3 regions of the Sinorhizobium sp. FG01 genome follow, and region 1 is predicted to be linked to each of the others. Evidence: predicted binding sites of a transcription regulator. Region 1 holds the regulator's gene; each other region holds the start of a gene.
What was found. The regulator LexA, encoded in region 1, represses DNA repair genes until DNA is damaged. The targets are predictions, from matches to a motif close to TGTTCNNNNTGTGTTCNG.

Region 1 (10,111 bases):
CCGCATCGGCGACCGAAATGCGTTCGAAGGCCAGTTCGTCGGCGATCGGGCGCAGCACCCGCTGATCGAACTCCGTCGATCCGAGCGGCGCGGGAGCCGGGTAGCTGCCCACCTGGTCCTTGAGCGCATTGATGTATTTCACCGTTTCCGCCTCAGTCGGATTGAGCGAGGGCAGGATCGCCTCGCGCACTTTGGGCGACATCGGCACGCCTCGCTCGACACCGAGGATCTTGCCGGCTTCCGCGTCGTTGACGAAGAAATTGATGAACTTCGCGGCCTGTTCGCCATGCTTGGTGGTCGCGCCGATGCTCCAGATCAATGCCGGCCGGTAATAGTGCCCGGAGGGGCCGCCCTTCTCCGCGCGCGGCAGCATGCCGATGCCGAGCTTGCTCTTCATGATCAGCTGATAGCCGACCATCTGGTTCGAATAGGCCATGCCCATGGCCGAATAGCCGAGCGAAAGGCAGTTCGTATCGATCGTGTTCTGATCGAGCGTCTGGATATCGGCGCCGACGGTGCCGCCACGCTTGCGCAGTTCCTCCCAATAGGCATACCACTCCTTCGCTTCCTCGACGCCGAAACCGAGGCCGCTCTCGGTATAGAGGCTGCTGCCGCGCTGCCTCAGCCACGCATCGAAGACATATGCGTAGCGGGCCCCGTATGGCCCGCCCCAGACGTTCTTCTTGCCGGCGGCCTTGGTCATCTCGGTCGCGATGTCGGCATATTCCTTCCAGGTGGTGTCGACTCCCGGAGGTGTAATGCCTGCTTTCGCAAAGGCGTCGGCGTCATAGAACAGTGCGAAGGAATTCAGGCCGAGCCCGACGCCCCAGAGTTTCCCATCCACAGTCGTCAGCTTCAGCACATCCTTGCCGAACGAATCCACGTCCAACGTCGATGGAATGAACGGATCAAGAGCAAGGCAGGCGCCGCGCTTGGAGTAATCGGAAATCGTGCTCGGCTCGAGCTGGAAGACGTCCGCGATAGCACGGCCGGCCATCTGGGTCGCAAGCTTCGTCCAGTATCCGTCGCCGCTCAGGCTCTCGCCAACGATCGCAATGTCCGGATTTTTCTCCTGGAAGAGCTTGGCGACGCTCAAGGTCCGCTTCGAGCGATCGTTGGATCCCCACCACATGGCGCGGAGCTGCACGTTTTCGGCAGCGAAAGCCGAGGTCGCGCCGAGTGCAAGACCAGCGGCCGTGCCGGCCGAGCCGAGCAGGAATGTACGTCGATTGAGTAGCATGCCGTTCCTCCTGTCGTTGTCTGCCTCGCGCTCTCCTCCAGCGCCAGGCGAAGCCATTCTGCGAAAGCTTATGCAAGAAAATTGATTTTGCAAGATTTTGTTCGCGACTTGCAAATTTGCACAAATTGCGCGATCTTTGCGCCATGACAGACATTTCTTCCAAACGACTGCGGCAGGCCGACATCGCTACTCGGGCCGGCGTCTCCGTTTCCACCGTCTCGCGTGTCCTTGCGAACGAGCCGGGCATCAGCGACGACGTCCGCCGGCAGATCCTCCAGGTCGCCTCCGAGATCGGCTATCCGATCAAAGCCCCGCCAGCGACAAGCCCCGGCGCCTTGGCCCTGATCGCAAGCCATGGCGTGACGGGCGGCCTCAGTGTCTTTTACGAGGGGATTGTCGAGGGTCTGCGGTCCGAGGCAGCCAAGTTGGGCATGCCTTTCGATATCCGCCTTGCCAGAGAGGCGAAGGCGACACCTGAAGCGGTCCGGGAACACCTGGGATCCGTCGAAGCGGAAGGGCTCTTCCTGGTCGGGATCGACCCCGCTGACGCACTTTGCAAATGGCTCGAGGAAAGTCGCACGCCGGTCATCCTGGTCAATGGCACCGACCCGCAAATGCGTTTCGACGGCATCTCGCCCGCAAACTTCCACGGCGCCTATGCGGCGACCCGGCGATTGCTTGAGGCAGGCCATCGCCGCATCCTTCACCTGACCGGATCGCATCGGCATACGATCCGTGAACGTGTTCGCGGCTTCGAGGCGGCAATCGCTTCGGCGGACGGCGGCGAAGGGCGCGTCATCCGCCTGCCCTTCGAGGGCAATTCCAGCGTCGAGGCGCATGCGGCGACGCTCGCCGCCCTTGCCGAGGACGGCGGCTTCACGGCTGCGTTCTGCATGAACGACTTTCTCGCCGTCGGCGTGCTCGAAGCGGTCACCGAGCTCGGCCGGCGCGTTCCCGAGGATTTCGCCATCGTCGGCTTCGACGATCTGCCCTGCGCCGAAATGGCAAATCCACGGCTCGCGACGATGCGTGTCAACCGCGTGGCCCTCGGCCGCGACGCGATCGGTATGATGCACTTCCGTCTCCATCATCGCGATAGGCCCGCCCGGCACGTGTCGCACGCGGTGTTCCCCGTCGCCGGCGGAAGCTTGGAGGCGAGACGGCACCCATGACCTATGATCCCGCCAGTTCCAACCCGCTCGTCGGCAATCCGCTGGAAACACGCAGCGACATGCAGCACGCCCTGCTGGGCCTCTTCGATCCGCTGTTGCCGTATTTTTCAAAAGGGAACGCGCGCGTCCGCCTCGATGCCGCCGCCGCCCACTTCGACCGGGCCGCAGCCGATCTCGAGGGCTTCGCGCGGCCGCTTTGGGGGCTTGCACCGTTTGCCGCCGCCGGCGGCGATTTCCCCCATTGGCGCCGCTATGTCGAGGGCATCGCAAACGGCACCGACCCGAACCATCCGGAGTTCTGGGGCAATGTCGGCAACCGCGACCAGCGCATGGTCGAACTCGCCGCCCTCGGCTTCACCCTTGCCCTGATCCCGGAGAAACTGTGGGACCCGCTAAGCGGCCGGGCAAGAGACAACCTCGTCACCTATCTGCTCCGGGCGCGAGAGTTCGATTATGCCGAAAACAATTGGAAGTTCTTCCGTATCCTCGTCGACATCGCACTCGATCGGCTCGGTATCGACTACGACCGCAGCCTGACCGATGCCTATCTCTCGGAACTCGACGGATTTTACATAGCGGACGGATGGTATCGGGACGGCAATGTGCGGCGTGTCGACCATTACATCCCGTTTGCGATGCACTTCTACGGCCTCATCTATTCGCGCCTCGTCGAGGATGACTATGCCAGGCGCTATCGCGAGCGTGCGCTGGCCTTTGCCCAGGATTTTCGCCACTGGTTCGCCGAGGACGGAGCGACCGTCCCCTTCGGCCGCAGCCTCACCTATCGCTTCGCCTGCGCCAGCTTCTGGTCGGCGCTCGCCTTTGCCGATCTCGAGGCGCTGCCCTGGGGCGAGATCAAGGGCCTTTGCCTTCGCCACCTCAGATGGTGGGCGGACAAACCGATCACCCATCGGGACGGCGTGCTGTCGGTCGGTTACGGCTATCCGAACCTGTTGATGTCGGAAAACTACAATTCAGCGGGCTCTCCCTACTGGGCGTTCAAGGCCTTCCTGCCGCTCGCTGTTTCCAAGAACCATCCGTTCTGGACTTCCCAGGAAACGGCCCCGAGCCCGTCGCCCGACCCGGTGGCGCTCCCCCATCCTGGCATGGTGATGATGCCCGCCAAGGGCGACGTCGTGGCGCTTTCCTCCGGGCAGGAGAACCGGCAAATGCGGTTCGGCTCGGAAAAATACGCGAAATTCGCCTACTCGACGCGTTACGGCTTCAGCGTCGAGAGCGACGAGCGGGCCTTCAGCGGAGGCTCCTTCGATTCGATGCTGGCCTTCAGCGACGACGGCATTCACTACCGTGTGCGCGAGGCGAACGAGGAAGCACGGCTTGCCGGTAACGTGCTCTTTGCGAGGTGGTCGCCCTGGCCGGACGTCTCCGTCGAGACCTGGCTGCTGCCGGCCACGCCCTGGCATGTCCGGGTGCACAGGATCACGACGCCGCGGCCGCTTGAAACTGCCGAGGGCGGCTTTGCCATTGCCAGACGGGACTTCGAAGCCGATACACTTTCCGCACAGGCGGGTTGGGCCTATGCCATCGGCAAAGAGGACTTCAGCGGAATCCACGACCTCGGCTCGACAGTCACGCGCCAAGGTCTGGCACAGAAGGCGGCGCCCAATACCAATCTCATCGCCGCAAAGACCCTGGTGCCGCAATTGCGCGGCACGATCCCCGCCGGTGAGACTATTCTCCGCTGCGCCGTGCTGGCCGTTCGCGACATCTCGGCCGTGTCGGGCGATTGGGAAGGTCCGCCCGCTGTCCCCAAGATCGCCGAACTGCGCACCGTCGCCGAAGAGGGCGTAAGGGTCAGCGCCATGCAAGCGCCGGGACGCATGTCATGACCCCCCCGGCGATTGCCTTCGCGATGCAGCCCGAAAGGACGGAACACGTACTCACACCGGAACTTTTCGCACGCATAGACCGTCTCGCTCGCATACTCGATCGGCAACCCATGACCGTTTTCGGCGACGGCCGGGGAAGCCGCTTGCTCGCCGAAGCGGAGATCCTGGTGACCGGCTGGGGCGCCCCGAGCTTCGATGCGAACGCCCTTCGATCGGCCCCTCGCCTTCGGCTCATCGTCCATGCGGCAGGAACGGTCAAGGACCTGATCGATTTGTCCGTGTTCGATGCAGGAATCACCGTCAGCCATGCGGCCGAAGCCAACGCCGTGCCGGTCGCGGAGTTCACGCTGGCGGCAATCATTTTTTCGGGCAAGCACGTTTTTCGCTTCCGCGACCTTTATGCCGCCGACAGAGGGCGTCAGCGCATCCAGCTGCTGCAGGGGCAGGCTATTGGAAACTACCGCCGCACCATCGGCATCGTTGGCGCCTCGCGGATCGGAAGGCGGGTGATCGACCTGCTTCGCCCCTTCGATTATCGGGTGCTGCTCTACGATCCCTTGGTCGGGGAAGAAAGCGCTTCGGCTATCGGTGTCGAAAAAGCCGATCTCGAGACGCTGATGGCGCATTCGGATATAGTCTCGCTGCATGCGCCTTCTCTGCCCGAGACCCAGCACATGATCGACGGGCGGCGGCTGTCCCTGATGAAGAACGGTGCGACACTGATCAATACGGCGCGGGGTGCGCTCGTGGACGAGGCCGCACTGATAGACCGGCTGAAGACGGGCGCAATCAATGCCGTCATCGACGTGACGGATCCCGAGGTGCCGGAAGGAACGTCGCCTTTCTATGATTTGCCGAACGTCTTCCTAACGCCGCACATTGCCGGCGCCATCGGACTTGAGAGGACGCGACTCGGCGAAATGGCCGTCGACGAAATCGAGCGCTTTCTGGAAGGCCGGCAGCTGCTGTTCGAAGTCCGCAAGCACGACCTGGAGCGCATTGCATGAGCGATTTCGAACCGGGGCTCTGCACCGTCACCTTCAGGAGCTTGCCTCCGGAAAAAATCGTCGGCTTAGCCCGGAGCGCCGGTCTTGCGGCGATCGAATGGGCAGGCGACGCTCATATTGCTCCGGGCGACACGTCCAACGCCCGGATCGTCGGGCTCCTCAGCGCAAGGGCCGAACTGACGACATCCTACGGATCCTATGTCGCGCCACCGACTGACGACCTCATCGAATTCAGGCGTGCGCTCGAGAGCGCGATTGCACTCGGTGCCTCGAATATCCGCATCTGGCCAGGCACCCGCCGGCGCGATTCAAAGGACTACAGCGCAGGCGAAAGACGTGATGCCGCAAAGGCGATCCGCGACATGGGCGCCGAAGCCGCGCGCCACCGCGTGACCGTCTCGCTGGAATATCACCCGCAATCGCTGACGGACACGACCGACTCGGCAAGCCGCCTGATCGACGCGATCGCCCACGACAATGTTTATCTCTATTGGCAGCCGCGGCCCGGGCTGGAGCTCGGCGAGGCGCTCGCAGAGGTCGCCCGCATCGGTCAGCATGTATCTCATGTCCACGTCTTCGCCTGGGATCGAAATCGCAACCGTTTTCCCCTGGCATCGGCATCCGACTATTGGCGAAGCGTCCTCACGGCCCTCCCCGCATCGCGCTGGACCGGGCGACGCTTTGCAATGCTGGAATTCGTCGCCAATGACGATCCCGCCGCCTTCATCGAGGACGCCGCGACGCTCAAGCAAATTCTCCTCGAGTGACATCCACGACGGCCCCGATCCTCCCCACGCGAGACGCCGGGAGGGACTGGCGCGGGCGCTCAAATCCGCCTATATAGGTGAACGGCTGGGGTCGTAGCTCAGTTGGGAGAGCGCCGCAATCGCACTGCGGAGGTCGAGGGTTCGACTCCCTTCGACTCCACCAAACGACCTTTGTCCGACCCGGAGACATAGGTAACAGAACATCGCTAAGACATCAGCGACATCTCTGTAGCGGGCCGATCCGACGTGGCTCGTCACCCTCGGACGACCACCACTTCAGACTGTGTTCGCAGCAGACCCATTGCGAACGCGAATTCCGTTAAGAAGCGAGCGACCCGAAGTCAGAGGGAGCGGTGTTTTCCACCCGATGTGCCGTCTTCCCGCCTTGCCCCTCGCTTGCCAAAGAGCCTGATTTGAGAGAGACTTAGCACCTGGCATCATTGCATATCGGCAACTCCCGCAAGTGGGGACTACCATGCCTCTCAAATCTCTGATCGCCGCCGCCTTAATCGCTCTTCTCACACTTTCAGGATGCGCCACGACAGGCGCTACGGGCAACACGACCTACACCCAGTGGTACGGCCCCTACCCTGAACCCGACTTCGACGTTCTTAGCCCCGGCGGGCTGCGCCTCGCCTACTAGGACGGCTTGTCAAGACGATGCACAGCGTCGTCAAAGGTGAGCAAACGCTCGCCTATGTGTGACGCTTGCCGCACGCAAGTCTTCACCACCATCGAAACCCGCAAACCGTCCGTGCCGCCCTGATAGCGGACGCGCCTCGACGCATGAGTTCACGGAATATTAAGTGCTTGCGGAACACATATGGAACGGATAGTTTCTGTTCTTGATTTGTTTCGCGAATCTGGAGTGACGCGCATGCTGACCCGCAAGCAACAGGAATTGCTTCTGTTCATTCATGAACGGATGAAGGAATCCGGGGTCCCGCCCTCCTTCGACGAGATGAAAGATGCGCTCGATCTTGCGTCGAAATCGGGCATCCACCGGCTGATCACTGCGCTGGAAGAACGCGGTTTCATTCGCCGGCTACCCAATCGGGCCCGAGCGCTCGAGGTCATCAAGCTGCCGGAAGCCTATTCGAGCCCAGCCCAGCCGCGGCGCGGCTTCTCGCCGAGCGTCATCGAGGGCAGCCTCGGCAAGCCCCCGGCACCGAAGCCGGCGCCAACGCCGCCGGTCGAGAGCGCGTCTATAACAGTGCCGGTCATGGGCCGGATCGCCGCCGGCGTGCCGATTTCGGCCATTCAGAACAATACGCACGAGATTTCCGTGCCGGTCGAGATGATCGGCAGCGGCGAGCACTACGCCCTCGAAATCAAGGGCGATTCGATGATCGAGGCGGGCATTCTCGATGGCGACACGGTGATCATCCGCAACGCCAGCACCGCCAGCCCGGGCGACATCGTCGTCGCCCTGATCGACGACGAGGAGGCAACCTTGAAGCGATTCCGCCGCAAGGGCGCATCGATCGCACTGGAAGCGGCGAATCCGGCTTACGAAACGCGCATCTTCGGACCCGACCGCGTGAAAATTCAGGGCAAACTCGTCGGTCTGATCCGGCGCTATCACTAGGCCGATTTGGGTTCCTGTGCCGATCCTGTGTGCGGTCGTTTCGCGCGGTCGCGACGACAGAACTGTTCTCTTTGCCTTCCGTGATCTCGCTTACTGCGGCCGGCGTTTATTGGTCTCGGCGTCCGCCATGCCACCGGCAAGAAGCGCTCTCGTATTCCGGCCTGTTCAAAGCTGTTTGTGGGCGTCTTTTTTGAACGTCTCCCTCTTGCGCTCCACATGGATTCGTTTTAAACGCCCGCCATCGCTCGATTTTACGAGCACGAGAGGCCTCGTGGCGGAGTGGTGACGCAGAGGACTGCAAATCCTTGTACCCCGGTTCAATTCCGGGCGAGGCCTCCATTACACATCTAATTGCCGATTCTACGTCACGAGATCAGGTGCTCGATCCGGTGCCACGCCCTTGGCTGGTAGCAATCTGCTCCAGGGTTTTCCCACAGCTCAGGTCGATGTTTATAGCCCGTCGATCGGCGACCCAAAGTTGAATCGAGGCATTTTTCGCCTGCCGAGGCATATAAGCTTGGCGCGAACCTGCCCCGGAGCTTTAGCTGTTGAGGCGATTAGACCGGTACGCTCGACAAGACCGCCGCCAAGAGCGCCGGATGCGGCGAGGCAGTTGACAAGCGCAGATAGCGGCCGGTCGGCTTTGAATGCCGCATCAGTGCGGCGTGGACAGATTGTTCTCCGTCTATCGCGGCTGGATGCTCCAATATTCTCGCCAGCTTCGTCAGCAGCTTCGAACGCATCCGTCTGAGCTTGATGTCGTTCGCACGGCGACAGAGAGCGAAAATGCGTAAGAAACTCTTCTCTCCCGTCCCATCGACGCAGATGAGTTCATCGTAACCGCGGCGATCGGTAACGACGAAATTGCCGGGATTTACATCCATCATGACGATGTGCAGGCGGCGAAACCGTTCGAAGATTTCGTCGATCATCGTGAGATGCCTGGCGGTGAGCTGCCCCGAAAACGCCAACTGAGCGAGGGTGGGCGCGAGCTTCCCATCGCGTCTGGTTATTTTTTCCACCACGAGCCCCAGGCCGTACTCGGTCTGGGCGAAGCCGAATATCTTCGGTATCGGCAGTTCGATGGCGTCCGCGAGGGAGAACTTTCTCGCCTGCTCAAGGAATTCGTCGACTTCACGCCGAAACGTTCGATAGGCCCCGAAACGTTTGAATTGGTTGAGGAATGCAAACGCCCTCTTTGACTGGCGTGTGCCGCTTGCTTCTCTGGATCCCAGCTTCAGAACCTTGATGAGAACACTCGGATGGAGACGATTCTCGAAAATGCTGCGCTGATGGCCGGCAGCGCATTCACGCCAGTCGGAAAGTTCGATCCTGTCGTCGAACATTTTCTGAACCCCGGATTGTGACAGTTTTGTAAAAAAACTGTGTCTGGGGGAAAAGTTCAAGAGCGGCGTGCTTGGCGGCGCTATCTCTACCGTACATAGTATGCGGTAGTTGCAGTCTTGCCACTGTGACAGGGAGCGACGGGTGAAAGCAACCTTCCGGCCGTCCTCCCCGTGGGAGGAACTGCAGGCCTGTGCCCGGCCTACTTCCCGGAGTTCTCAGTGCCGCGCCGACGCGCCCACCAGACGGCGAGCTTCCGGCGGGCGCGGCGCACTGCAGGGATGTCATGCGACAATACGAGCAGGCCGAGCGGGACCATCCAGAAACCGAGAACCGGCAGAAAACCGAGCAGGCCACAGACGACGAGCAGCGACCCGATCAAGATGCGCAGGGCCGGCGAGTCGGGCAGCCGAATTCGCCAGTTGCCGAGCACGATTTGACGTGTTTGCGGATCGATGCCGAAATATCTCTTCTTGCCGCCGTTCGCCATTATGCCTCTTTAATCCAACTCCCCAACAGTTGGTGCCTTCTCCACAGGGTGACAACCGCGGCCCAAGATTTTTTTTGAAAAATCGCTTGGCAAATCGGAAAAGCATTTGTATTAGCAGCCTCACTTCTGCGGCGCAGATGATCCCTGGTAGCTCAGCGGTAGAGCACTCGACTGTTAATCGATAGGTCGCCGGTTCGAATCCGGCCCGGGGAGCCAGTTTCGAAAGAGCCATTCGCGGCGTGCGCCCGAATGGCTCTTTTCATTTGTCGTCCTTACTCGACCTTACATGAAGGTGCTTCATGCGCTTGGCGTGGCTTTTCCTGGCGCTCGCGATTGCGACCGAAGTGGTCGGTCTCACCGTCATGAAGGCCTCCTCGGCCTCGTGCGCCTATATCGGCCACGCGGTCATGTATGCCTCGATCGCCCTCTCCTACGTGTTTCTCGCAAGGGCCGTGAAGACAGTACCGGTTGGCGTGGCCTATGCCATCTGGGAAGGCTCGGGCGTGGCGCTCATCACCCTCGTCTCTGTCTTCATCTTCGGCCATGTACTGAGCGGCCGCGAAGTGGTCGGGCTTTCCATGGCAGTGCTCGGCATCCTGCTTGTCAATGCGGGCAAGGCTCACGACGACGACATCGGCGAGGAAGCCGCGCCG
Region 2 (10,111 bases), on a different contig from region 1:
AATGTCACTAGTCCACTGCCCACCGCAACCACGGTGGAGAGGGACCAGCCATGTTGAAAACCATTTCGCTCGCAGCCATTGCTCTTGCATTTTCCACGACGACGTCGCTCGCCGCGACCAACATCACCTGGTGGCACGGCATGGCCGGTCGCAACGGCGAGGTGATCAACGAGGTCGCCCAGAAATTCAACGTCTCCCAGAGCGCCTGCGCCCTGACGCCGGTCAGCAAGGGCACCTATGAGGAAGCGCTTGCCTCCGGCATCGCCGCTTTCCGCTCCGGCGAACAGCCGAACATCCTGCAGGTCTTCGACGCCGGTGCCGCAACCATCATCAACGCCAAGGGCGCCGTCATTCCGGCCGAGGACCTGATCACCAAGGCGGGCTACAGTTTCGACCGTGGCGCTTTCATCGACGGCGTGCGCTATTTCTACGCCGATAGCGAAGGCAAGTTCGTCGGCATGCCGTTCAATTCCTCGGCGCCGATCATGTATATCAACGACGAGGCCCTGAAGAAGGCCGGCGTCGAGGCCCCGAAGACCTGGGAAGAGTTCGAGGCTATCGCACCGAAGCTGAAGGAGGCTGGCTTCATTCCGCTCGTCCAGTCGCAGCTCACCTGGCAGTTCACCGAGAACTTCTTCTCACGCAACAACATCCAGTTCGCCACCAACAACAACGGCTACGACAGCGTCGTCGATACCAAGCTCAAGGTCACCGACCCGAACCTGGAGATGATGTTCGAGAAGCTGAAGGCCTGGAAGGACCAGGGCTACTTCGCTTTCTACGGTGCCGGCTGGAACGACAACCAGAAAGTCTTCGAAGAAGGCAAGGCAGCCCTTTGGATCGGCTCCTCCGGCTCCTTCGGCGGTCTGCAAAAGACTGCGACCATGCCCTTCTCGGCGACCTTCCTGCCCTATTGGAACGCGATCAAGGGCGCCGGCACCAACTCCTTCATCGGCGGCGCCGCACTCTTTGCCATGTCCGGAAAGTCGGACGAGGAAAACAAGTGCGTGGCCGATTTCTTCCAGTTCCTGACCTCGCCGGAAGTCCAGTACTTCTATCACAAGGACACCGGCTATGTTGCGATCACCAAGGCGGCCTATGAGCTCGCCCAGAAGGACGGCTACTACAAGGAAAAGCCGGTCGCCGAAGTCGGCATCAAGCAGCTCCTGCTGCCGGCCGGCGATTGGTCCAGGGGCTACCGCCTTGGCTTCTATCCGCAGATCCGCGAGATCATGGAGCGCGAATACGGCCGCATCTTCTCCGGCGAAGCGACCGTGAAGGATGCCCTAGAAGCGATCGAGAAGGAAGGCAACGAACTGCTCGCCCGTTTCGCCAAGACCGCCGGCTGATTGCGATGAGCGAGGCGAGCCCCTCACCATTCCCCTTTCCCCGCGCGCGGGGAAAGGGGAATGCCGCCGACAATGGAGCGTCCCTTCTCCCCGCCAGTGCGGGGAGAAGGTGGCCGGCAGGCCGGATGAGGGGCCGCTCCAAAGATCAAGGACAGCAGGCAGCCGCCAAGCGCGTGCAATTCGCCTCGCCTTTCCTGCCCTATCTCTTTCTCGCGCCGCAGCTCGCGATCATCTTCGTGTTCTTCTACTGGCCGTCTGCCCAGGCGATCCAGTCCTCCTTCTATCTCGAGGATCCGTTCGGTTTCGGCTCCACCTTCGTCGGCCTCACGAACTATGCCGACGTCCTGAAGTCGACCGAGTATTTCGGCATAGCGCGGTTCACGGCCATCTTCACCGCCCTCGTCACCTTCTTCGCGCTGGCGATCGGGCTCCTGCTCGCCGTCAAGGCGGACGGCGTCATTCGCGGCAACGCGACCTACAAGACGCTGCTCATCTGGGTCTATGCGATCGCCCCGCCTGCCGCCGGCCTGATCGGCATGATGTTCTTCAACCAGCATATCGGCCCGCTCGTCGAATTCGCCCGCTGGTTCGGTTGGGACATCAAAGTCGGGCTCGATTATTTCGACACGGCCTTCGCGATGATCGTCGTCGCGGTCTGGAAGCAAATCCCCTACAACTTCATCTTCTTCCTTTCGGGACTTCAGGGCATTCCGGTGTCGGTGCGCGAGGCGGCGGCGATCGATTGCCGCTCGGAACTGCGCCGCTTCTGGACGGTCATCCTGCCGCTGCTGGCGCCGACTGCCTTCTTCCTGCTGATCATCAACGTCACCTATGCGCTTTTCGATACGTTCGGCATCATCGACGTGATGGTGAAGGACAAGGCCGCCAACAACCCGATCACGCTCGTCTACAAAGTCTACATGGACGGCTTCCGCGGCAACGATCTCGGCGGCTCCTCGGCGCAATCGGTGATCCTCATGCTGATCGTCCTGGTGCTCACCGTCTTCCAGTTCCGCTTCATCGAGCGGCGCGTGCACTATAATTGAGGTGATGCCGATGCATCGCACCCGTTTGCTCGACCACGTCATTCTTCTGATCGGCGTCTTCATCATGGTGATGCCCGTCGTCGTCGCCTTCATGACCTCGACCCACGAGGCGGCAGACATCCACCGCAATGGCCTCAGTCTCACCTGGGGCGGCCATTTCGCCGAGACTTATGAGACGGTTCTGGCCCGCGAGGGCGGTTTCACCGGCAAGGTCACCGGCTTCAACATGATGCTGAACTCCATGATCCTCGGCCTCGGCTTTGCCGTCGGCAAGATCGTGCTCTCGATGCTGGCGGCCTATGCGATCGTCTATTTCCGCTTTCCGCTGGCGAGCTTGTTCTTCTGGGTGATCTTCACGACGCTGCTCCTGCCGCTCGAGGTCCGCATCCTGCCCTCCTACGAGGTGATGAATGCCCTGAGGCTGACGAACACCTATACCGGGCTGATCGTGCCGCTTCTCGCCTCTGCGACCGGCACCTTCTATTTCCGCCAATTCTTCAAGTCGGTACCGGACGAACTCCTGGAGGCGGCGCGGATCGACGGCGCGGGGCCGTTCAAGTTCTTCATCGACGTGCTGGTGCCGCTGTCGCGCACCATGATGGCGGCGATCTTCATCATCATGTTCGTCTACGGCTGGAACCAGTATCTCTGGCCGACGCTGATGACGACGGACGAGGGCTTCTTCACGCTGGTGCGCGGCATCAAGCAGATCCTGCTCGTCTGGGTCGGCTCCAACATTCCCGATTACAACGAGGCCTTTGCGCTGGCCATCCTCGCCATGCTGCCGCCGGTTATAATCGTCGTCATGTTCCAGCGCTGGTTCATCAAGGGACTTACTGAGAGCGACAAATAGAGCATTTCCCGGCGAAGTGTGCGGCGGTTCGCCGTCGGAAATGCGCAGACACAAAGTGGAACGACCGGAGGCGCGGCGGGTTTTAGATCCGTTCCCGCTCCGCATTCCTCATTGACCAACGGAGCTAGCCATGGCGGCGATCGATATCGCAGAGGTCTCTAAAATCTACTCGGGCAATGTCGAGGCCGTAAAGTCGGTCTCGATCGACATTGCCGACGGCGAGTTCATCGTGCTCGTAGGCCCCTCCGGCTGCGGCAAGTCCACGCTTCTGCGCATGGTCGCCGGGCTGGAGACGATCTCGAAAGGCAGCGTGACGATCGGCACGCGCCTCGTCAACGATGTCGATCCGGCCGAACGCGACATCGCCATGGTCTTCCAGAATTATGCGCTCTATCCGCACATGACGGTTTACCAGAACCTGGCCTATGGCCTCAGGAACCGGAAGACGCCGAAGGCGGAGATCGACGCGCGCGTCGCGGAAGCCGCGCGGATGCTGGAGATCGAGCCCTATCTCGACCGCAAACCGCGGGCGCTTTCGGGCGGCCAGCGCCAGCGCGTCGCCATGGGCCGGGCGATCGTCCGCAAGCCGGCCGCTTTTCTCTTCGACGAGCCGCTTTCGAACCTCGATGCGAAGCTGCGGGCCTCGATGCGCGGCGAGATCAAGCGGTTGCAGAAGCGGCTCGGTACCACCTCGCTCTACGTGACCCACGACCAGCTTGAGGCGATGACGCTCGCCGATCGGCTGGTGGTGCTGAACGGCGGCCGCATCGAGCAGATCGGCCGGCCGCTCGAGGTCTATCACGCACCGGCCTCGACCTTCGTCGCGAGCTTCATCGGCTCGCCGGCGATGAACCTCCTCAAGGGCATGCTCGAAGGCGGCCGCCTGCATATCGGCACGCATGCGATCGACCTCGACTATCCGGCGCCGACCCGGGGGCCGGTGACCGTCGGGCTCAGGGCGGAAGACTTGCGCCCGGCATCTGCCGGCGAGCAGGCCTTGCTCTTCCGCGTCGACTATGTCGAGGAACTCGGAGCACAACGCCTGGTGCACGGCGCGGTCGAGGATCAGCCGCTGACCGTCGCGTTGCCGCCGGAAACGCCGCTTTCCAGCGAGCTTGCCATCGCCATCCCGATGGATCGCCTGCATTTCTTCTCGGCGGAGAACGGCAAGCGGCTTCATCGTCAAGAGCGGACGGATGGCATGGCCGGTGCCGCGCCGGCCCGTCCGCACGCCGTGAATTTGGAGCCTGTGTCGTGATTGAGAAAGCCGTATCGACCCTTGCTGTTCCTTCGCGAGAGCACCGCGAGGGCATTGCCCGGACGGAACGCAGCATCCCTACCCATGACGCGATCATGGCCGGGATCGAGGCGATGAACACGATCGAGGTCGGCGGCGCCGCCACGACGCCAGCGCCGCTTGCCTTTCCCTTCACTGTTGCTGCCTGGAACCTCGAGCGCTGCCTGTTTCCCGAAGAAAGCGCCGAGCATCTCCGCGCGACCGGGGCGCGGCTCGTGCTGCTTTCGGAGATGGACAACGGCATGGCCCGCACCGGCCAGCGCCACACGACGGCCGAGATTGCGAGCGCGTTGGAAATGCAATACGCCTACGGCGTCGAGTTCATCGAGCTCGGCCTCGGCTCCGATACCGAGCGCGAATTCTGCAAGGACGACTTCAACGACAAGGGCTTCCACGGCAATGCCTTGCTGACCGCCGTGCCCCTCCGGCGTCCCTTCCTGTTGCGGCTTTGCGGGGAGCGCCTGTGGTTCAGGGACGACACCGATCAGCCGCGTCTCGGCGAGCGCTGCGCCGTCGGTGCCGTCATCGACACCGAAGCGGGTCCCTTCGTCGCCGTTTCCACGCATTTGGAAAGCGCCACGACCGCCGCCTATCGCGAGCGGCAGATGAAGGAACTGATCGATCAGCTGGACACCGCCTTTCCCGAACTTCCGATCCTGATCGGCGGCGATCTCAATACGGGAAACCATATCGGCGGCGATTTCGAGGCGGAGGGCCTCTTTGCGGCGAGCGCTGCACGCGGCTTCACCCGCCACGGCGGACCGCTCGATCAAATGACCACCCGTCCGAGCCTGATCACCCGTTGGCCGAAACGGGCGATGAAGCTCGACTGGTTCTTAGCGCGGGGGCTGAAGATCGGCGAGAGCCGCATCGTTCCCTCGCTCGACACCTCAGGGCGGCCGCTCTCCGATCACGACCTCATCACCTGCCTCGTCGAGGGTTTCCAATAGGCGCCGGTCTCCTTGCCTAAGCGCCTTGCGCATTCTACATGTGGCGGGCCTCCTGTGGCGGTGTCCGCCGTTGCGGGTGCATGATCGTCGCGGTAGCGCTTTGAATTGCTGTATGATTTCGCCGAAGCGATTTCCGCCTTGGGCGAATGCGGCAGGGGAACCAACGGGAACGGGAAAATGGCAGGAATCGTCAATGTCGGGGTCCAAATGGACCATGTCTCGGGCATCACCATTGCGGGCGATTCCACCTTTGCCATGAGCCTCGAGGCACAGGCGCGCGGGTACCGGCTGTTCCACTACACGCCCGACAAGCTGTCGCTGCGTGACGGCAAGGTCTATGCGACCGCGCAGCAGATGACGCTGCGCGACGTCAAGGGCGACCATTTCACGCTGGACGAGCCCGAGCGGATCGATCTTTCGACCATGGACGTCATCCTGCTTCGCCAGGATCCGCCCTTCGACATGGCCTATATCACCTCGACGCATCTTCTGGAGCGGCTTCACCCGAAGACGCTCGTCGTCAACGACCCGGCCTGGGTGCGCAATTCGCCGGAGAAAATCTTCGTCACCGAATTTCCCGACCTGATGCCGCGGACGCTGATCACGCGGGATGCGAGCGAGATCGCCCGCTTCCGCGAGGAGATGGGCGACATCATCCTGAAGCCGCTCTACGGCAATGGCGGCGCCGGGGTCTTCCATTCGGCGCGCGACGATCGCAATCTCTCGTCGCTGCTTGAAATGTTCGGCCAGATGTTTCGCGAGCCCTTCATTGCCCAGGAATATCTGCCGGCGGTCCGAAAGGGCGACAAACGCATCCTGCTCGTCAATGGCGAGCCGGTTGGCGCCATCAACCGCGTCCCGGCCGAACACGACGCCCGCTCCAACATGCATGTCGGCGGCCGCGCCGAGGCGACCGAGCTCACCGCTCGCGAGAAGGAAATCTGCGCCCGCATCGGACCGGCGCTGAAAGAACGCGGCTTCCTCTTCGTCGGCATCGATGTCATCGGGGATTACATGACCGAAATCAACGTCACTTCGCCGACTGGCATCCGCGAGGTCAAGAAGTTCGGCGGCGCCGATGTCGCCAGCATGCTCTGGGATGCAATCGAAAAGAAACGCGGCTGACCTCCGCAATCGTTTAGGAACGTTCGACCTGCCCGGTCGGCACACGCCGATTTCACCTCACGCGCGTTTGTTCTATTATTGTTCTTGTTTTTGAGCGCGTACCGTGCAAGATTTGGCTTGCTACCGGCGGCGGTTGTGCGGTGCAGGCTGGAGCAATGGGGGCATCATGGTCGCGCGCGTCAGCACGGTTGCGTTTCAGGGTATCGAGGGCGTTCCGGTCGACGTCCAGGTAATGGTGGCTCCTGGCAAGGTCGGCATGCAGATCGTCGGGCTGCCGGACAAGGCCGTTGCCGAAAGCCGCGAACGCGTCCAGGCGGCGCTGCACGCCTCGGGCCTGGCGCTGCCGGCCAAGCGGGTCACCGTCAATCTGGCGCCGGCCGACCTGCCCAAGGAAGGCAGCCATTTCGACCTCGCCATCGCGCTCGGCCTGATGGCGGCGCTCGGCGCCATCCCAGCGGATGCACTTTCCGGCTTTGTGGTCATCGGCGAGCTTAATCTCGACGGCACGATCGCTCCAGTTGCCGGCGCGCTGCCGGCGGCGATCGGGGCCAATGGACTCGGCAAGGGGCTGATCTGCCCAGCCCAAAGCGGCGCTGAAGCGGCCTGGGCCGGCGCCGAGATCAATATCCTGGCGCCGCGCAGCCTGATTGCCATCGCCAATCATTTCCGCGGCACGCAGGTGCTCTCCCGCCCCGAACCGGCGGTCCGGGCGGCCGCCGCCGATCTTCCCGATCTCGCCGACATCAAGGGCCAGGAAAGCGCCAAACGGGCGCTGGAGGTCGCGGCCGCCGGCAATCACAATCTCCTGATGGTAGGCCCTCCCGGTTCCGGCAAGTCGATGCTGGCGTCGCGTCTGCCGTCCATCCTGCCGCCGCTCTCCCCAGCCGAGCTGCTCGAAGTGTCGATGATCCATTCGATCGCCGGGCAATTGGCGGGCGGCAAGCTCTCCGACCGCCGGCCGTTCCGTGCGCCGCACCATTCCGCCACCATGGCGGCGCTGATCGGCGGCGGTTTGCGGGCAAAACCCGGGGAGGCGTCGCTCGCCCATCATGGCGTCCTGTTTCTCGACGAGTTTCCGGAGTTTCCCCCGCAGGTGCTCGATGCGCTGCGCCAGCCGCTCGAAACCGCCGAATGCGTCATTGCGCGCGCCAATCACCGTGTGAGCTACCCGGCGGCGATCCAGCTCGTCGCCGCGATGAACCCCTGCCGCTGCGGCATGGCCGGCGAGCCGGGCCGCAGCTGCGCCCGCGGCCCGCGCTGCATGGCCGATTACCAGGCGCGGATTTCCGGTCCGCTGATGGACCGCATCGATATCCGCATCGACGTGCCCGCCGTCAGTGCCGCCGACCTCATCCGCCCCGGCACGGCGGAGGCAAGCGCCGTCGTCGCGCGCCGCGTCGCCCGCGCCCGCGAGCTGCAGCGGGGTCGCCTCGCCGCCCTCGGCCATCCGGAATTGACGAGCAATGCCCGGGCATCGACGGCGATGATCGAGAGAATCGCCGAACCCGACTCGGCGGGGCTGCAGCTCCTCAGGGACGCCGCGGAAAAGATGAAGTTCTCGGCGCGCGGCTATCACCGTGTACTGAAGGTGGCCCGCACGCTCGCCGATCTCGACGAAGCACCGACCGTCGGACGGATCCATCTCGCCGAAGCGATCTCCTATCGCGTCGCCGGCGAGCGCCTGCCGGTAGCGGCGTAGCGCTCGCCTGGCCCAGTTGCACAAATCCAAGTCCATCTCTTAAGGCCCGCTATCGTGTTCCCCTTCAACGGCACCTTCCAACCAAACGGTTTCGTTATGCCGCTCGCCCTTGTGGCAGGCATTCTCCTTGGACCGGCCGTGGGGTCGGCAGTGTCCGAGAACCCAAGCAAGCTCTCCTATGGGGCGAGAATCGGCATGACGATGACGATCGTTTCGAAGGAGGGAATTGGAACGGCAAACGCTGTGATCCGCCTGAAGCACACGCCGCAGGACGCGAAAGTCTTCTGCGTCGAATATCTCCGCGATGACTCGTTGCGCTGCATTGGAGACGTGATCGCGACGACGAAGCTCGCTGACCGCGTCACCGGCAATTGCGTCGAGCGCACCTGGACGGACATGCATGGCTCCAGCTATTCCTTTCACGGCTCCGCCAGGCAGTCTCCTGAAATGATCAAGAAAGGGCTGCTGTCGGAGACGGACTATCTCATCCGCCGCGACGGTGACGAGGCTTTTCTCCCAAACCTTTCGCTTGCCTCCTACGCCGAGAGGCTCGAAATTTTTCAAAGCCTTTGCCCCGGAATTGCGAAATAGCGCCACGAAACGGCGAAGCGTGCTGCACTACAGCGTCCGCGCCCCCTTTCAGGCGATCGCGATCAGGGACGGCGGGATGAACCTTTCATCGCCGAGTTCGCCTCGAAGATGAGATCGATGAGGGAGGTGCGGAGAATGCGAAAGCGGCTTCGACCAAGGCCGACCTCATGAACAAGCCCAGCGATTGGCACGAGATCGTCGTGTCGCTGAACAGCGAAGGGATCGAGCGCGGTATGGGCGGAAAACCGAGCACCTCCTCTCATCCCGCTCCGCAGTGCCCGCGCCTCTACCCGCCCAGCCCCTCGAAAAGCACCGTCGAAAGATAACGCTCCGCAAAGGACGGAATGATCACCACGATCATCTTGCCGGCATTCTCCTCGCGCCGGCCGACTTCGATCGCCGCCTGGAGCGCGGCGCCGGAGGAGATACCGACCGGCACGCCTTCGAGCGTGGCGACGAGCCGTGCCACTTCGACCGCTTCGCCCGCATTCACGGTGACGACCTCGTCATAGATCGAGGTGTCGAGGATCGGCGGCGCGAAGCCAGCGCCGATGCCCTGGATCTTGTGCGGTCCCGGCGTGCCGCCCGAGAGAACCGGCGACTCCTCGGGCTCGACGGCAATCACCTTGACCGACGGCTTGCGCGCCTTCAGCACTTGACCGGCGCCGGTGATCGTGCCGCCGGTGCCGATGCCGGAAACAAGGATATCGACGCTGCCTTCGGTGTCGTTCCAGATTTCCTCGGCGGTCGTCCTGCGATGGATTTCCGGATTGGCCGGGTTTTCGAACTGTTGCGGGATGATGGCGTCGGGCAGCGTCTCGGTGAGTTCCTGCGCCTTGGCGATGGCGCCCTTCATGCCCTTTGCCCCTTCGGTCAGCACCAATTCGGCGCCGAGCAGCGACAGCATCTTGCGCCGCTCGACCGACATCGTTTCGGGCATGGTGAGGATCAGCCTGTAGCCTTTAGCGGCGGCCACGAAGGCAAGCGCTATGCCGGTATTGCCCGATGTCGGCTCGATCAGCGTCGTCCGGCCGGGCTCGATCTTGCCCTCCGCCTCAAGCGCTTCGATCATCGCGACGCCGATGCGGTCCTTGACCGAGGCGATCGGATTGAAGAACTCGAGCTTGGCAAGCAGGTTCGCCTTCACGCCCTTTTCGCTGGCGAGCCTGTCCAGCCGCACGATGGGAGTGTCGCCGATCGT
Region 3 (10,111 bases), on a different contig from region 1:
GGGGCTCGAGGACACGTTTCCTGCCAGCGACCCGGTGTCCATCACCAGTTCAGCCATTCCGAGAGCCACGCCGCGCCGTTGAGCTGTGCCACGGAAGCGCCGGACATCCTTCTTCCGGCTCTTCTGCCGCCTGATTAACCAACATATTGCGTTTCCGCAATTTTTCGCCGAAAGCGATTCCTTTAAATTTTGTAATGCGATAGAGCTGTTCGCTGAACCATGTGTTCGTAGCAGCAATTCAAGGTGCAACACGCGCGCCGCTGCAGCGACGGGGACAGGAGCACCGCTTCATGAATGGCCGACGTCTGACATTTGCTGTCGGTGACATTCACGGCTGTCTCGATGAGCTCGAAACCCTACTGAGCGCAATCGAGTCCGCCGCGCCGGAGGGGAGGGTGATTTTTCTCGGCGACCTCGTCGACCGGGGCCCGGAGAGCCGGGGCGTCGTCGAGCGGATCATGGCGGGACCGACCCAGGCCGGTTGGCAATGGCTCACGCTCAAGGGCAACCACGAAGACATGCTGCTCTCGGCCCGCAAGGGTCTCGCCGAGATGAGCTCGTGGCTGATGAACGGCGGCGGCGAGACCCTGGAGTCCTACGGCGGCGCCATACCCTTGAGCCATCTGGTCTGGATGGCCGAACTGCCGTCGATCATTGTCGACCCCTATCGCATCTTCGTCCATGCCGGCGTAGATGATTCGATCCCGCTCGAGGAGCAGGGCGACGACATTCTGCTCTGGATGCGGACCGATCCGAACTACTCCGGCCATTACTGGGGCAAGCATGTCTGCCACGGGCACACGCCGAGCCGCGGCAACCCCCGCACTGTCGGCAACAGAACCAATGTCGATTCGGGTGCCGTCTTCGGCGGCGTGCTTTCCTGCGCCGTTTTCGACGATGACGTCGCCGGCGGGCCGATCAATTTTCTTATTGCCGGCGGGCATCGCTGAGAGCGCCGAGAAGGAGGTTGTGCGCCGGCCCGTCCAGGGATAGTTGTGCAATCGCGCGATGCGCGAGACACTCGTTTCAAGGAGCCGGCTTGGATACCCTGACCACCGCGATATTCCCAAAAAGCTTCGCTGCCCTGCTGTTCGATATGGATGGCACCTTGCTCAATTCCATGGCCGTCGTCGAACGGGTATGGGGGGCATGGGCGGTCCGCAATGGGCTCGATCCCCATGAGTTGATGAAATCGGTGCACGGCGTGCGCGCGTCGGACACGATCCGCAAGCTCGGGCTTGCCGTCGACCCCGACCTCGAGGCGCACGCGCTCGCCTTGGCGGAGATCGCCGATGTGGAGGGTATCGTCGAGATACCCGGGGCGGTCGCCTTCCTTAATTCATTGCCGCCGGAGCGCTGGGCGATCGTCACGTCGGCGCCGCTGGAGCTGGCCAGGCGCCGCCTTGCCGCGGCCTGCATTCCGGTTCCGCGCCACATGGTCACCGGTGAGGACGTCACGGCGGGCAAGCCCGATCCGCAGGGCTATCTTCTCGCCGCCAGCCGGCTCGGTGTTCGCGGCGAGGACTGCTTGGTCTTCGAAGATGCTCCGGCTGGGATACTCGCGGGCAGTTCCGCCGGCGCCCAGGTGGCCGTGATCACCGGTGCTCACGCGGCAGCGGAGGGAACGCCGCATCTGACTTTGGAGCACTACGCCGACATCGAGGTCCGGATCGGCGGCGACGGCTGGCTTTCGCTCCACCGGCGCTATTGCTGATTTGCTCGCTGCAGGATGAGGCGATGCCGGTCGGTCGGCGCGCTTCGCTTATCCGGCATTTTTTCCAGTAACTTTGTAGAGAATGGACCTTCATTCCTTACCTTCGCTCTTGCTGCCGGGCACAATCTCCGCATGAACCTATTCATTTGCAGCAACCGGTGTTCCGGGGAGCGAACGTATGGTGAAGACGCTGATCGTTCCGGGTTTGTTCGGATCGGGCGAGGGGCACTGGCAGCGCCACTGGCTCATCGATCAACCAGGGGCCACGCTCGTCGAGCAGGGCGACTGGAGCCGACCGGCGCTTGCGGCTTGGCGAAGTGCTCTGGAGACAGAAATCGACAGGCATCCGTCGGTCGACATCGTCGCCCACAGTCTGGGCTGCCTGTTGGTCGCGGCCTTGGCCGGACGCCCGATTGTCGAGCGAATCCGAAGCGCGCTTCTGGTCGGCCCCTGTGATCTCGAGGAGACGGAGCGACTGCATCCGGGGGCGATCGCCTTCGGGGGCATGCCGCGACAGCGGCTTAGCTTTCCAAGTCTCGTCGTCGGCAGTCTTAACGATCCCTATATGCGCTTCGACCGCTTACGGATTTTGTGTGAAGAATGGGGCGGCCGCCTCGTCGATCTAGGCCATGCCGGCCACATCAACATCGCGAGCGGCTTCGGCCGCTGGCCGGCCGGCTACGATCTGCTCCAGGTTCTGAACGGCATGGCTAAAGACGACCGCTCGATCACTGCGCCGACAATGCTCGTCCGTCAATTGGCGCGTTCGGCTCCAGCGAGCCGGCAACGATCATTTTCCTAAGGCGCGTTCAAACGTATTCACGCTGCACACTTTGGGCGACATGCATTAACGCCACATACCGCGCATGCGGGCCCGGACATCGATGCGCAATTGCTGCGCATCACGCTGGCCAGCCGCAGCCGGCTTGGCAACGGGCCAGGCCGAGCACTCGAAGAATTGCAGAAGCGTTGCAGGTAGGAAGCGGCTGCGCGAGGCGTAGACATGCCGGTCGCCCTGGGCATGCTGACCGTGCGTAAAAAAGCGCTGCGGGGTGATCAGATGCAGGCTGTCCTTGGCGCGCGTCATGGCGACGTAAAGCAGACGGCGCTCCTCCTCGACCTCCGCCGTGCTGCCGACACCGAGATCGGACGGAATGCAGCCGTCGACGCAATTCAGCACGAAAACCGATTTCCATTCCTGCCCCTTGGCCGAGTGGATGGTCGAGAGGATGAGATAGTCCTCGTCGAGCAGCGGCACGCCCGCATGGTCGCTGGTGGCGTCCGGCGGATCGAGGGTGAGCTCGGTCAGAAAGCGCTCGCGCGACGGATAGCCGCTGGCGATCTGCTCGAGCTGCAAAAGGTCGGCCCTGCGCACCTCGGCGTCCTCATGGATCCGCTCCAGATGCGGTTCGTACCAGGCGCGGGCCGTGCCGATTTCCCCCGGCCATCCGGTCCGGCCGGATCGCAAGCTCTGCAGCATGCCGGCGAAGGCCGTCCAGGCATCGCCGGAGCGCGGCGGGGCAGGGATCTCCGCAAGCGCCGCCAACGGTTCCGGATCGGCGGCGATCGCCTCGAGGACGCGCCCCGCCGTCTGCGGACCGACTCCGGGCAGCAATTGCATCAGCCGAAAACCCGCGACCCGGTCGCGCGGATTATGCGCAAAGCGTAGCGCCGCCAGCATGTCCTTCACATGCGCGCTGTCCAGGAATTTGAGCCCGCCGAACTTTACGAAGGGGATGTTGCGGCGGGTCAGTTCCACCTCGAGGGCACCGCTGTGGTGCGAAGTGCGGAAGAGCACCGCCTGCTGCTTCAGCAGCATTCCGCCTTCGCGGTTCTCCAGAACCAGTTCGACGACGTAGTTGGCCTGATCGGCCTCGTCGCGCACGGTCACGAGCCGCGGCCGCTCGGCCGATTCCCGCTCGGTCCAGAGGTTCTTGGTGAAGCGTTCGCGGGCCAGCTCGATGACGCCGTTCGCGGCAGCGAGGATTGGCTGTGTCGAGCGATAGTTCCGATCGAGCGTGATGATTTCCGCCGCCGGCGTGAAGCTTGCCGGAAAATCCAGAATGTTGCGCACCGTCGCGGCGCGGAACGCGTAGATCGACTGGGCGTCGTCGCCCACCACGGTGAGGCCCCGACCATTCGGCTTCAACGCAAGGAGGATCGAAGCCTGCAGCCGGTTGGTATCCTGATATTCGTCAACAAGCACGTGGTCGAACCGGCCGCCGACGTCCTCGGCGAGGACGGCGTCGCCCATCATCTGCGCCCAGTAGAGCAGCAGGTCGTCGTAATCGAGGACGTTCTGCGCCTGCTTGGCTTCGACATAGGCGCCGAAAAGTTCGCGCAGTTGCTTTTCCCAGGCAGAACACCAGGGAAAATTATCGCGCAGGACCTCGTCGAGCGGCTGTTCCGCATTGACGGTGCGCGAATAGATGGCAAGACAGGTCGCCTTGGTGGGGAAACGGTTCTCGCTTTTCGACAAACCAAGTTCGTGCCGCACGATGTTCATGAGATCGGCGCTGTCTTCCCGGTCGTGGATGGTGAAATCCGGATCGATACCGATTTCCCCCGCATGGTCGCGCAGGAGCCGCGCGCCGATGCCGTGAAAGGTTCCCGCCCAGGCAAGCGCGTCGGAGATCGTCCCGGCCTTGCCGCCGAGCACCTGGCCGCAGATGCGTTCGACCCTTCGGCCCATCTCGGCGGCCGCCCGGCGCGAGAAGGTCATCAGCAGGATACGTCGGGGGTCCGCACCGTTGACGATCAGATGCGCCACCCGGTGGGCAAGCGTGTTGGTCTTGCCGGAGCCGGCGCCGGCGATGATGAGAAGCGGACCACCGATATGGGCGTCCGGTCCGACACCGTGTGAGACGGCACTGCGCTGGCGCTCGTTCAGCTTTTCCAGATATGCGACGCTCATCCGGCTCGTCCCGCCTCCAGTTGAACAGGCGCGTCCTGTGAAGGCGGCGGGATTGCCGCGAATCGCGCGTGAACGGAAAAGGAACATAGCCGCAGTTCGACATGCCGCAAAGCCGCCAGCGGTCTGGATGATCAATTTCGGCCTGAACGGATGGTCGCTTCGCTATTCGACTCGCGTTCGCTGCGCGTCGGCACCCACCGGCTTTCGCGCCTGCTGGCGCCGCGCCATGGATCGGGCTTTTCTGCGGGCGATCCTCAACTCGGAGAGTGTCGGCTGCCACCATCCCCTGGAAAACGCCTCAGGCCCGGGCTCTCGGCGGGCCGGCCATGTCGCGACGAGTTCGGCAAGGGTCGGTGGGCGCCATCTCCCCCAGACGTGGTCAGCGGTGTGATCCGCTTGCGGATAGTATTGCGCCAGCGGCGCCGGCTCGGCGACTTCGCCGGAGAGATCCACAAAGACGACGCTCCCATACTGAACGGTCGCAACCGGGCGGCCCAAGGGCGGCGGATCGTCAGCGGGGAGGGGATAGCGGCGGCGACGCCTTTCCGCGGCCCGCGCTCTCGCCGCTCTCTCTGCCTCGGAATCTTTTTCCGCATCTCGGCGGCGCTTTCTTTCCTCCGGTTCGCTTCGTCGAGCGGCCTCCTCGATCCGTGGCCAGTGTCGCTGCAGTTCCTCGTAGGACCGGAAGGGTACGCGCCAGACCCGCCCATCCTCGTCCCAATGCGCCCAGGGAATTCCGCGCAGCAATTCGATCACCGATCTGGAATAGGGCGTTCGGATGCGCAGGTCGTCGCGGACCTCTAGATATGGGCTGACGATGGGCTCGAAATCATAGGCGTCGCGGCCTTTGGCGTCACCATGGATGTCGGCGCGCTCTGCTTCCCGTGCCAGCCACCGCTCGATACGACCGGCGGCCGTCGTTCCCGGCACGAACCAGCTCTTGCGTTCGTCGTTCCACCGGGACCGTGGGAACTCCTCGCGAAATCGCTCGACGGTCGCTCGATCATAGGGAAAGGACGCGAACTCACCTTGCCGAGCCTCAACGTCGCGCTTCCACTGATTGTGCGGAACCATGACCGCCTCCACGCCCTTCAGGAGTAACGCTGCGCGCGGTCGCTTTCTTCGTCTCTATCGAGCCTCCCGCAGCCAGATGCTTTTCGGAACGGCGCGATGGAACCGGTCTCCTCGTCTGCGAGTTTCCCTCTTCACTAGGAGGAACGATGCCTAAGGTCACCGACACGATCACCCAGCCCCAGCCCCCGGACCGCCGGGTCGAGTGCGAGCGCGCGCTGGAAGAGGATTTTCAGATTTTCACGAGTCTGGCCGAAAGCGCCGGCTGGACGTGGCAGGAGATCGCGCTCGCGCTGATGGAGCTCACCGAAGACTATGTGATCGCGATGCGAATGGCCGCGAAAATGGCCGAAGCCACTCCCGTTCCCTTCCCAGGAAACAAGACGTTGCACTGATGGCAGGCGGCCCGACCTCGCGTCGTGGGATCACTCCCGCGGACGCACGGACAGTTTTTTCAGCATTGCGACGTCGCGCACGCCGGACTGATAAATGCGAATCAACCGTGCGGCGATTTCATTCGCTCTCTCGCCGCTGCTCTCCACACCCTTTTCCTCCAGGATCTGTTCGAAAATGCTGTGCAGCAGATCCACCTCTGTGGGGCCGAAAGTGCTGCACCGGTCGCGAGATGGCACCATGGTTCATCTCCTCTCGACGGGGGCGGATTCGCACATCCGTGGCGCCCGAGCGTGTGCCGGAAACGTTCAGTGTATGCCTGATTGGGACGATGACGAGTCACTGCAGGTAGCGGCCCCGAATCTCTGTGCAAGTGCTGGTTTGCCCTTTGGGACCGTTGCCGGAGAGGAATGTCGGCCACGACGGAGCGGCGGCCAATTGCCAAGCGCTTGCATTCGCACCGCTGGCTTATTGCTTCCTTTAACGAAGACCGTCTAACGTCGACATATGGCGAAGGATACCAGTCGACTCTTTGAACTCTTCGAGACCTCTCCGGTTCTCGTCGCCGCCTATGACGAGTTCGACAGGCTGCGCTACGCCAACGAGGCATTCCGGTCAGCCTATTTCGTCGCACCGGATGAGACGCCGCTATGGCCGGACTTGATGCGGCGGAACTTTCATGCCCAACGCGGAACCGTCATTCGCGCGGGAGATTTCGAAAAATGGCTGCGATCGACCCAGTCGCGCCGCGGCAAGGTCGGCTTCAGGTCTTTTGAAACCGATCTGTTCGACGGGCGCTGGCTTTGGATGACCGAAACCGTCGAGAAGGATGGCTGGATGCTTTGCGTGGCCACCGATGTGACCGGTCTCAGGGTGAAGGCGCGCACGGTGCGACAGGATCGTGATCTGGCCATCAAGGCCTCCTATACCGACGAACTAACCGGCGTCGCCAACCGCCGTTTCGTGACGGCGAGAATCGAGGACATGCTGCAGCAGAGCTCGCCAGGCTGCCTCTGCGTGCTGGACATCGACCGTTTCAAGAGCATCAACGACCAGTTCGGCCATCAGACCGGTGATGCAATCCTGAGGGATTTCGCGACGCGCATTCACCGCCTGGTGCGGCGCACCGACTGCTTCGGGAGGGTCGGCGGCGAGGAATTCGTGCTTACCCTACCGGCCACGCCCGTCGAGCAGGCTAAATTGATTCTCGAAAGAATGCTCGCCTCCGTGCGCAAGTCCCGTCCGCTTCAGGAGCGGCCCGATTTCGGATACACGTTTTCGGCCGGCATCGCGGGTGCTCAGCCGGGCGACACTGCGATCAGCCTCTATGCCCGTGCGGACCGGGCCCTCTACATGGCCAAGCTCGCCGGCCGGGACCGCATTCACGTGGATGAAACCGATTCCGACCGACCGGCGGTTGCCGGATAGATCAGGCGACCAGCCCCCGGACGGCCAGAGGTCAAGCTTCTGCCAGAGCGGATTTCTGCTGGATTCCCTTTCTGGGTCATGGAAGTCGGCGGTACAGTCCTGTACGAAGATAGAAACTTCTCCGATTTCCGCGCGTTGCAGAGAAGTTGGCGCCCTGCCTCCATTTTTGGCCCAGCATCATGCGCGTCCGTCACTTCGGGGATTTTCTGACGTGGAGAACCCATGACCGCCTCCGTCGACCATGCACCGGCACAGGGCCGTGGCCTGCGCCAGTTTCTCGCCCTGATGCTCGGATCCGTGGGAGTGGTCTATGGCGACATCGGCACCAGCCCCCTCTATGCGTTTCGTGAGGCATTGCGGCCCTTTGCGGCGGGCGGTGTCGAGCGGGCAGAGATCATCGGCCTCATCTCGCTGGTCATCTGGACGCTGACGATCATCGTGACAATTAAATACGTGATCCTGCTGCTTCGCGCCGACAACAATGGCGAGGGCGGCACCTTGGCCCTGCTTGCCCTGCTGATGAAGAAGGGCACCAGGTATCCGGTACTGATGTTCTTCACCGGCATTTTCGGTGCGTCGCTCTTCATCGGCGACGCAATGATCACACCGGCGCTCTCGGTGCTCTCCGCCGTGGAGGGGCTGAAGCTCGTGACGCCGGCTTTGCACGACTATGTGCTGCCGATCTCGGTCGGGATCATGGTGTTGTTGTTTGCCGTTCAGTCGCGTGGCACCGGCGCCGTCTCGATCTTCTTCGGGCCGATCACGCTCATCTGGTTTATCGTCCTCGGCGCGGCGGGCGTGGCCCATATCGGCGACGATCTGGCGATCCTCGGAGCCTTCAATCCCGTGCACGCCGTCGTTTTCCTATGGAATGCCGGCCTCGTTGGCTTCATCGTTCTTGGGGCCGTGTTTCTGACGGTCACGGGAGCGGAAGCTCTCTACGCCGATCTGGGGCATTTCGGCCGCGCCCCGATCCAGGCGGCCTGGATTGCGGTCGTATTCCCGGCGCTGACCTTGAACTATCTCGGACAAGGCGCGCTGATCCTGTCGCATCCGGAGGCGATCTCCGACCCGTTTTTCCTGATGTTTCCGAGCTGGGCCCTGTTGCCGGTGGTGCTCCTTGCGACGCTCGCGACCATCATTGCCAGCCAGTCGGTAATCACCGGCGCGTTCTCGCTCGTGCGGCAAGCCATCCACCTCGGCTTCCTGCCTCGCTTCGAGATCTGCTACACCTCGGAAACCCATACTGGCCAGATCTACCTGCCCTTGGTCAACACGGCGCTCCTCATCGGGGTGCTCGTCCTTTTGTTTGTGTTCGGCAGTTCCGAATCCCTCGCGCCCGCCTATGGCGTCTCGATCACCGGTGCCATGCTGATCGACACGATTCTCGCGTTCGAGTTCGTTCGCCGGCAGTGGGGCTGGGCTGTGCTGACTGCCATTGCAGTCCTACTCCCCTTGTTCCTGCTGGAAATGGTCTTTCTCGGCGCCAACCTCTTCAAGATTCACCATGGCGGCTTCGTACCCATCCTTTTCGCCGGAACGTTGATCACGATCATGTGGACCTGGCGGCGAGGCGTGCAGCTTCTGCGCGAGAAGACTGCGCGTCTGGAAGTGCCGCTCGACCAGTTCATCGCTGCCGTCGAACGAAAATCCGAGCACGCTCCGGTCGAAGTGCCGGGAACGGCGCTCTTCCTGACCGCCACGCCCGAGACCACGCCGTCCGTCCTCCTGCACAACATCAAGCACAATCATGTGCTTCACGAGCACAACGTCATCCTGACCATCAAAACGGCAAGGGTGCCCTATGTCGCGGAGAAGGATCGCTACACGCTGACGAAGCTCTCCGACCGGTTCAGCAAGCTCGAGCTGAGGTTCGGCTTCATGGATGACCAGAATGTCTCACGGGCGCTGGCGCGCTGCCGCAAGGAAGGTTTCAAATTCGAGATCATGTCGACGTCCTTCTATCTCGGCCGGCGCAAGCTCGTTCCGGACCCCGCTTCGGGTATGCCGAGATGGCAGGACAGGCTGTTCATAGCGATGGCTGACTCGGCAATTGACCCGACCGACTACTTCCATCTGCCCGCCAACCGCGTCGTCGAGTTGGGGGAACAAGTGATCATTTAGCGAAAAGGCGCTCAGCGCCGAGACCTTGCGGAGCCGTTCGCAAGAAACTGTCATAACCTCCCGGGCGCGCTCAGCCTCTCTTGGGTCAGCGGTGCGTAGACCTTGGCTCCGGATCGCCTATCGTCTGCGACGCCGGTCGCCAGCACGAGGTAAGCGACGATGAGGCCGATCGACAAGAGCAAGACGCCAACGGCAAAAGCCGGTGAAGTCTCGGTTTCGTGAGCGTGCCATTCCTTCCTGCTGAACATGGGAACCTCCCATTGAATGGGAAAGTATGAAATGTGACGGTTGGGTGGGGATGGAATTCATTGGATTTACATAAGAGCGTTTTGCCGCTCGGCGACCTCCGTCTCAAGGCTCGCACAACGAGGTCTGCAGTCAAGAATTAGACCATGACCCGAATGGGCGAGGGAGCATCGATCTAACGGGTCGTTGGCGCGTCCCGCTCTCCTGTGCTAGAGCAATTT

Region 2: CO656_RS09085 (YifB family Mg chelatase-like AAA ATPase) is a predicted target of LexA. The motif match lies at 6,689-6,706, and genes of this name have one in related genera.
Region 3: CO656_RS02230 (ATP-dependent helicase) is a predicted target of LexA. The motif match lies at 4,697-4,714, and genes of this name have one in related genera.

What each region holds. Positions count from the first base shown of each region.
Region 1 covers NZ_NWTB01000003.1:85,638-95,748, reverse strand. The annotation lists gene CO656_RS03190 (ABC transporter substrate-binding protein) at 1-1,240, opposite strand, end outside; gene CO656_RS03185 (LacI family DNA-binding transcriptional regulator) at 1,384-2,412, shown strand; gene CO656_RS03180 (DUF2264 domain-containing protein) at 2,409-4,262, shown strand; gene CO656_RS03175 (hydroxyacid dehydrogenase) at 4,259-5,269, shown strand; gene CO656_RS03170 (sugar phosphate isomerase/epimerase) at 5,266-6,036, shown strand; tRNA gene CO656_RS03165 (tRNA-Ala) at 6,124-6,199, shown strand; gene CO656_RS30105 (hypothetical protein) at 6,512-6,679, shown strand; gene lexA (transcriptional repressor LexA) at 6,914-7,624, shown strand; tRNA gene CO656_RS03150 (tRNA-Cys) at 7,890-7,963, shown strand; gene CO656_RS03145 (YrbL family protein) at 8,182-8,970, opposite strand; gene CO656_RS03140 (hypothetical protein) at 9,171-9,458, opposite strand; tRNA gene CO656_RS03135 (tRNA-Asn) at 9,600-9,674, shown strand; gene CO656_RS03130 (SMR family transporter) at 9,758-10,111, shown strand, end outside; gene CO656_RS03125 (SMR family transporter) at 10,111-10,111, shown strand, end outside.
Region 2 covers NZ_NWTB01000005.1:183,948-194,058, forward strand. The annotation lists gene CO656_RS09055 (extracellular solute-binding protein) at 51-1,349, shown strand; gene CO656_RS09060 (ABC transporter permease subunit) at 1,475-2,395, shown strand; gene ugpE (sn-glycerol-3-phosphate ABC transporter permease UgpE) at 2,406-3,248, shown strand; gene CO656_RS09070 (sn-glycerol-3-phosphate import ATP-binding protein UgpC) at 3,379-4,506, shown strand; gene CO656_RS09075 (endonuclease/exonuclease/phosphatase family protein) at 4,503-5,495, shown strand; gene gshB (glutathione synthase) at 5,673-6,620, shown strand; gene CO656_RS09085 (YifB family Mg chelatase-like AAA ATPase) at 6,787-8,319, shown strand; gene CO656_RS09090 (hypothetical protein) at 8,374-8,910, shown strand; gene cysK (cysteine synthase A) at 9,197-10,111, opposite strand, start outside.
Region 3 covers NZ_NWTB01000002.1:478,375-488,485, forward strand. The annotation lists gene CO656_RS02210 (hypothetical protein) at 1-82, shown strand, start outside; gene CO656_RS02215 (metallophosphoesterase family protein) at 291-950, shown strand; gene CO656_RS02220 (HAD family hydrolase) at 1,040-1,714, shown strand; gene CO656_RS02225 (alpha/beta hydrolase) at 1,893-2,516, shown strand; gene CO656_RS02230 (ATP-dependent helicase) at 2,562-4,628, opposite strand; gene CO656_RS02235 (hypothetical protein) at 4,791-5,702, opposite strand; gene CO656_RS02240 (hypothetical protein) at 5,849-6,094, shown strand; gene CO656_RS02245 (hypothetical protein) at 6,125-6,334, opposite strand; gene CO656_RS02250 (GGDEF domain-containing protein) at 6,600-7,520, shown strand; gene CO656_RS02255 (potassium transporter Kup) at 7,743-9,644, shown strand; gene CO656_RS02260 (hypothetical protein) at 9,695-9,892, opposite strand.